2 regions of the Pararhizobium capsulatum DSM 1112 genome follow, and region 1 is predicted to be linked to the other one. Evidence: riboswitches for the same ligand, from Rfam matches in the RefSeq annotation. Region 1 holds a riboswitch; the other holds the start of a gene.

Region 1 (3,404 bases):
CGCCCCCCGCAAGGCCTAGGGATATTTTTCATATGTCTTTTCTTACACTGAGCAATATCCAGAAGTCCTTCGGCCCCGTGCAAGTGGTCAAGGACTTCAATATGACCATCGACAAGGGCGAATTCGTCTCCTTTCTCGGGCCGTCCGGCTGCGGCAAGACCACGATCCTGCGCATGATCGCCGGCTTCGAGGCGCCGAGCGGCGGCTCGATCACGATCGGCGGCAAGAGCCAGACGAACCTGAAACCCAACCAGCGCAATATCGGCATGGTGTTCCAGGCCTACGCGCTGTTCCCGAACATGAATGTCGCCGACAACGTCGCGTTCGGCCTGAAGGTTGCCGGCAAGCCTGCCGCGGAGATCGAGGCGCGCGTCAAGGAAATGCTCGGCCTCATCAAGCTCGACCATCTGGCCGAGCGCTATCCCTACCAGATGTCTGGCGGCCAGCAGCAGCGCGTGGCGCTTGCCCGCGCGCTGGCCCCGAAGCCGCAGGTTCTGCTGCTCGACGAACCGCTGTCGGCACTCGATGCCAAGATCCGCGTGTCGCTGCGCGAAGAAATCCGCATGATCCAGCAGCAACTCGGCATTACCACGGTGTTCGTCACCCACGATCAGGAAGAGGCACTGTCGATCTCCGACCGCATCGTCGTCATGAATGCCGGCCGCGCCGACCAGATCGGCACGCCGTTCGAAATCTACAACAAGCCCGCCACCCGCTTCGTCGCCTCCTTCGTCGGCACCCTGAACCTGATCGAGGCGAAGGTGGTGGACACCGCCGCCAACCGTATCTCGATCGGCGATCAGGGCATCACCCTGCGCGAACCCCTCGGGGCCGTGAAAGCTGGAGATACCGTCTCGCTGGCGCTGCGCCCGGAAGCCGGCTCGATCGCCGAAGGCGCCAAGGGTGATACAGCGCTGACCGGCACGGTCATCGCCAGCAACTTCCTCGGTTCCGTCATCCGCACGCGCATGAAGGTCGGCGACGCCGTGATTTCATTCGATATGTTCAACGGTCCCGGCCTGGTGCCGCCGGCTGTCGGGGAAACCGTGACGCTGCGCTTCACCGCCAGCGATCTGCTGATCATCCGAGAATAAGAAAGCTTTTTCCCGCCTCTTGTGCATTGCAGGAAAAATCTGTCGCCAAACCCGCTTTCGACGTCGCAAGCGGGTTTGATCTTTTTCGTCAGCTGCTTATAGTTTGAAGCGTAGTTCTCAGGGCGGGGTGAAACTCCCCACCGGCGGTAACGGACAGCAATGCCCGGAGCCCGCGAGCGCTTCCGGCCTGTCAGGCAGGAAGGTCAGCAGATCCGGTTGAATTCCGGAGCCGACGGTTAAAGTCCGGATGGAAGAGAGCAAGCAGGGTGGAAACCTCTCCGGAGGAGGCCAAGCCTGTGCGTTCGCCCAAGGGACCATTGAAGAATGGCACAACCCTTGAAAGGCCAAGACTTATGACGATTGCCTCCCACCCCTCGCAGAAGATCGCCGTCATCCGTGCCCGCTGGCACGCCGATATCGTCGATCAATGCGTCAATTCCTTCGTTTCCCATTGGGAAGAACTTGGCGGCGATGCCACCGACATCGAGATCTTCGACGTGCCCGGCGCACTCGAAATCCCGCTGCATGCCCAGACGCTGGCCAAGACCGGCCGCTTCTCCGCGATCCTCTGCACGGCCTTCGTGGTCGACGGCGGCATCTACCGCCACGACTTCGTCGCCGGCACCGTACTCGACGGCATGATGAGGGTACAGCTGGACACTGGCGTTCCCGTGCTCTCGACCGTGCTGACGCCGCATCACTTCCAGGAATCGGAAACCCATATCCGATTCTTCAAAGACCATTTCGTGGTGAAGGGCGCGGAAGCTGCCAATGCATGCCGGCAGATTCTGGCGGCGCGGGCCGAGCTTGTTCTGGTTAATGCTTGATCGAATGGGGCGGTCTTCGGGCCGCCCTTACTATATCTGCCGAAGACCGCGCTGCACCAACACCGGTCATTGTTAAGCAGAAGCGGGGCAACCTTTATCAGGCAACGTCTGCAATCGGGCCGGATCTGGGCAATAGCTTGAAGCTGTTCTTGCCAGTCGCTTTCACCGCATACAAGGCCCTGTCCGCCTCGGCAAAGATATCCTTGGCAGGACTCCCCTGCAGTATCATCGCAGCGCCAATGGAGGCGCTTACCTTGAGTTTGTTCGCAGACGTTCCAACCCACCATTCGAGCTTGTTGACGACGCGCCGACAGACGTCCTCGACACTGTTCGCCGCCCCGCAGTCATGGATGACTGCAAACTCATCGCCCCCGAGGCGGGCGATCAGAGTTGCATCCGGCACCGCCTGTGAAATCCGTCGGGCAGCTTCCCGCAAGCATTCATCCCCCGCCTGATGTCCCAACCTGTCGTTGACAGCCTTGAAGTTATCCAGATCGATCAGCAGCAACGCCTTTTGTTCTGATTGACTAGAAGCCGCGACCTCGTCCAGCATGCTTTCGAACTTGGTCCGGGACGCAAGCCCGGTAACCACGTCTGTTTCCGCCAGGTGGCGAAGCTGCTCGAACAGTGTCTTTTCGGCAGTTATATCCTGCTTCATTCCGAACAGGCGGACCGGGATGCCATCCTGCCTTTCGACGATCGCGGTAATTCTGATCCATCTGCGGTCGCCCTTGGCGGTAATGATCTCGGCGTCAAGGGTGAAACCCTCACCATCCCTGATCGCAGCGCTACGGATTTCCGTCAGTTTTTTACGGGATTCTGGAGCGTAAAGCGCAACAGTCGCCCCCCTGGTCAGCGGGGACCGCGGTTCCAGACCGAACAGTTCGTAAACGGTATCCGTCCATGTGATCGTCTCCTCGGGTAAGGTGCATTCCCATATGCCGACGCGAGCAGCCTTGAAGGACTTGTCGAACAACTCCTGAAGCCGATTGAACTGTTCCGAATTTTCGGGCGCAGGTGGGCGAGGCCCGTCGGCATCCAGCGTCGTCGTGTTTCGAGGGGGTTCGCAATGATATTGCAAACTGTTCGGCATAAACCCTCTCCTACATTCCGATTTCATATCGACGCTTGGCCGGTCTCAGCATGCAGCAGGAATCGTTTCATTTCTGTTTCTAGCGGTGATCGTTGCCACGCCCGGGCTCATGAATGAACATTCGCGGGAAAAAGCAATTCGACAGGCGACAAGCCTTTGGACGACTGCGGCGCTTCCCCCGGAACAGAAGTGGAAACGTGCCACCCACTCCACAGCACACACGCTAACCAAGCGGAATATACCCAATCCCCTTGGCCGCAATTTCCTCAAACGACTCCTCATAACCCGCATCCGCATAGCGGATGACGCCGAGCGCCGTATCATTGGTCAGCGCATGGGAAAGCCGCTCATCCGCAGCCTCAGTGCCATCCGCCACGACCGTCACGCCGC
Region 2 (3,404 bases), on a different contig from region 1:
GCGGCACGGTTAACGCTGCCGAAGCGACGCAGGAAAGCCTGCTTGCAATCGCGATGTCTTAGAAGGAACCTGGAAAATGACGATCGTTCAAACATCGGCCCAGGGCCGTTCAGGCAACCGGTCCGCGCTGACACGGTTTCGGAAATGGGATGCAAGCGGAGTGCTGGTGGCGCTACTGGCGTTGGTCATTGTGCTGACCATCGCTGCGCCAGCGTTCTTCTCCCAATACAATCTTAGTGTGGTGGCGCGCCAGGCATCGTTCGTTGGCCTTGTCGCGCTCGGTCAGACCCTGGTGCTCCTCATAGGCGGCATTGACCTGTCCGTTGGCGCGGCAGCCGCACTTTCAACGATCGTGGGTTCGCTACTTCTGACGCAAACCGGAATCCACCCCTATGCTGTTCTGCCGCTGACCGCGCTGTTCGGCATGTGCCTTGGCTGCATCAATGGATTTTTCGTCGCCGTCTTGAGGCTCAATCCGTTTATCGTCACGCTGGCATCGTGGGAAGTTTTCGCCGGTCTGACGCTCGTCATCACGAAAGGATATCCCATTCGGCCGCTCGGGGAAACGTTCCGCGTCTTTGGCCAAGGTGCCGTTTTCGGCGTGCCGGTACCGGTGCTCATTTTCCTAGGCTCCGGCGCCATCCTCACCTTTATGCTGGCGCGCACCAAATTCGGCCGCAACATCTATGCCATAGGCGGTAATCGCGAGGCAGCGGAACTCGTGGGGATACGGAGTTGGCGCGTCGAGCTTCTCGTCTTTGGTCTTGCGGGCATGTTCGCTGCGCTGGCCGGTATTCTCTACGCCAGTCGGATGGATTCTGGTCAGCCGTCGGTTGGGGAAGGCTGGCTGATGGGCGCGATTACAGCGGCGATCATCGGCGGAACGAGCCTCAAAGGCGGGCAGGGCACGATCATCGGTACCATTCTGGGGGCGCTGCTCATGGCAGTCCTCGCCAACGGCATCGTCTTGATGAATGTCTCCGGATACTGGGAACGTGTTATCGTCGGTGTGGTCGTGCTGATCGCAATTCTTGTCGATCTATTGAGACGGCGTTGAAAGCTGGCGCCCCGCGGATTATCGGGGCACCAGCGGGGACGTTAACTGGCAACGGCATACAATGAAGACGATAAAGCTTCCCGATCAAGCCTATAGGCGATGAGATCTTCGATCGTGATCAAATGCAAGTTGTGACGGGCGGCAAACTTTTCGAGATCGGGAAGGCGCGCCATGGTGCCATCGTCGTTTGCGACTTCACAGATGACGCCAGACGGTGATTTGCCAGCAAGTCTGGCGAGATCGACAGCTGCTTCCGTGTGACCGGGACGACCAATAACCCCATCCCGATGCGCACGAAGTGGGAAAATATGACCCGGCCGCGCGAAGTCTTCGCCGCGGGAACTTGGGTTCATCAACGCTTGTATTGTAGAGGCACGGTCAGCTGCTGATATGCCCGTACTCGTGCTCGCAATATGGTCGACGGAAACAGTAAAAGCAGTTCGGTGGTACTCGGTGTTCTGTTGAACCATTAGCGGAATATCCAACTGATCCAGTCGGTCGGCGTCCATCGCCACGCAAATCAGGCCACGGGCGTAATTCATCATGAAGGCAATTGCTGACGGTGTTACGGCATTGGATGCAATAACAAGGTCGCCCTCGTTTTCACGGTCACGGTCGTCAACGACGACAATGATTTCACCACGCGCAATTGCGGCGATTGCGTCTTCGATTTTCGATACTGCCAAAGTACTAGCCTTTCAAGGGTTGGTCGCATGTGCGACTTTCGCGGCTTCGGGTGAAGCCGCCACTATCCCTTGGGCGAACAAGCATATCGTTGGTCGTCGCGGCGACCCCAATAGCATGTTCTCTTCCATCCGGACTATGACCGTCGGCTCTGGCATCTCACCAGATCTGCTGACCCCCCACCGCACGGTGGAGGCGCTCGCGGGCTCCAAGTTGCCTTGATACCGCCGGTGGGGAATTGCACCCCGCCCTGAGAACACCACCAATATTAAGTACTCAACTTAGAATCTTCAAGGGTCGAGTTTCCCTAACATTGTCAGGCGCGCGCCTCGACCCTCAATGAGGCCGGGGAGGTGTGAAGACGCACATTCACTCCTCAATCAGTTACAGGCGATTTTCGGCTTTGGATTTACCCGTCTTGCGATCCTGGCCGACGTCGTAATTCACCTGTTGAAAGCTAAGGCAACTTTGATGGCGGAACGGGTGCCTTCGTATTATGGAATACCCAGTTCCATAAATCGCCTTACGCCTCCCAAGTTTGTGGCGGCGAAGTAGAAATGTCCGCCTTTATGCAAAGTTAAAGTGTCCGGTCGGCCTTCTGCGGCACGAGGACCAGCCCCGATCTGAGTGGCTGATCCCGCTTGCAAGATCAGATCGGGGCGGATGGTACCCGCCCCTCCGGCTTTTAGACGATTTGATCGACACTTTACTCTGCCGCCGGCTGTCTTTGCAGCGCCTTTTGGCGGCGCGCAATCACCGCTGGAAAGTTCCTTCCGGTAGCGGTCGAGCCGCGGGGTCAATTTCAACGTATCGGCTGCGCATCCACCTTGGCCTTGATCGCGCCGCTCGAGAGCTTGGCGAGTTTCAAGCCAAAACCCATGTTCTGGCGAACCGTCATGTGCGGATAGAGCGCAGAGGTCTGGAACACCATGGCGAGCTTGCGCTCAACGGGCAAGGCCGCGGTCACGTCGTGTCCGTCGATGACGATCTGGCCGGGGGTCGTCGCCTCCAACCCTGCGATCATCCGCAACAAGGTGGGCTTGCCGCAGCCGGAAGGACCGACGATGACCACGAACTCGCCGTCGGCGATCTCCAGGTCGAGATCCCTGATGATCTTGACAGTGCCATATTTGCTTGCCGGCCTTGTGCAGCGAAATCTTACCCATGGTTTGTCGCGCACAAAACTGCCATTCAACGTTGGCAACTTCACCCTGCGACGGTCCAGTGCCGAAAACACTTGATTGTCGTGCAACGGGAGGGAGCAGCGTTTAGGGGGAATTGCAATTAGTCTTCACTCAGTCGGGTAACGCACCATCATAGTGACCGCGCGGCCTGATCAATGTTCCCTTTTGATTTTGCTCCATTACGTGCGCGCACCAGCCCACAGCCCGGGCAATCAGAAAAATGCGGAATGGCCCATCTTCGGGCAACCCCAGTGCATCGACCATCACCGCAAGTGCATAATCACAATTGGGAAGCAGTCCCGTGAGGTCGAAAACGCTGGCAGCCAGCGCCAGCAGGTCATCCGGCACCTTGATACCTGCTAGCATCAGACCCGCACGAGGATCACCATCGGGATAGAGGTTATGGCCAAATCCCGGCAGCATTCGATCTCGCTCCAGCCATTGCCGAACAGCTTTCTTCGCACCTTGCCGCCGAGCAT

What was found. A riboswitch is a leader RNA that binds a small molecule or an ion and turns the genes downstream of it on or off. The one in region 1 is predicted to bind FMN.
Region 2: it holds a riboswitch for FMN, as region 1 does, so the genes downstream of both, ribB (3,4-dihydroxy-2-butanone-4-phosphate synthase) here and QO002_RS15525 (6,7-dimethyl-8-ribityllumazine synthase) in region 1, are expected to answer to the same signal.

The regions. Positions count from the first base shown of each region.
Region 1 covers NZ_JAUSVF010000001.1:3,195,777-3,199,180, forward strand. Annotated here, with positions in the region: gene QO002_RS15515 (ABC transporter permease) at 1-19, shown strand, start outside; gene QO002_RS15520 (ABC transporter ATP-binding protein) at 33-1,094, shown strand; FMN riboswitch at 1,204-1,357, shown strand; gene QO002_RS15525 (6,7-dimethyl-8-ribityllumazine synthase) at 1,448-1,921, shown strand; gene QO002_RS15530 (sensor domain-containing diguanylate cyclase) at 2,019-3,014, opposite strand; gene ertB (thiourocanate hydratase) at 3,238-3,404, opposite strand, start outside.
Region 2 covers NZ_JAUSVF010000004.1:107,215-110,618, forward strand. Annotated here, with positions in the region: gene QO002_RS28870 (sugar ABC transporter ATP-binding protein) at 1-62, shown strand, start outside; gene QO002_RS28875 (ABC transporter permease) at 77-1,057, shown strand; gene ribB (3,4-dihydroxy-2-butanone-4-phosphate synthase) at 1,099-1,743, opposite strand; FMN riboswitch at 1,857-2,003, opposite strand; partial or broken gene QO002_RS31050 (cold-shock protein) at 2,126-2,221, opposite strand; gene QO002_RS28885 (ATP-binding cassette domain-containing protein) at 2,544-2,978, opposite strand; gene QO002_RS28890 (citrate synthase) at 3,037-3,404, opposite strand, start outside.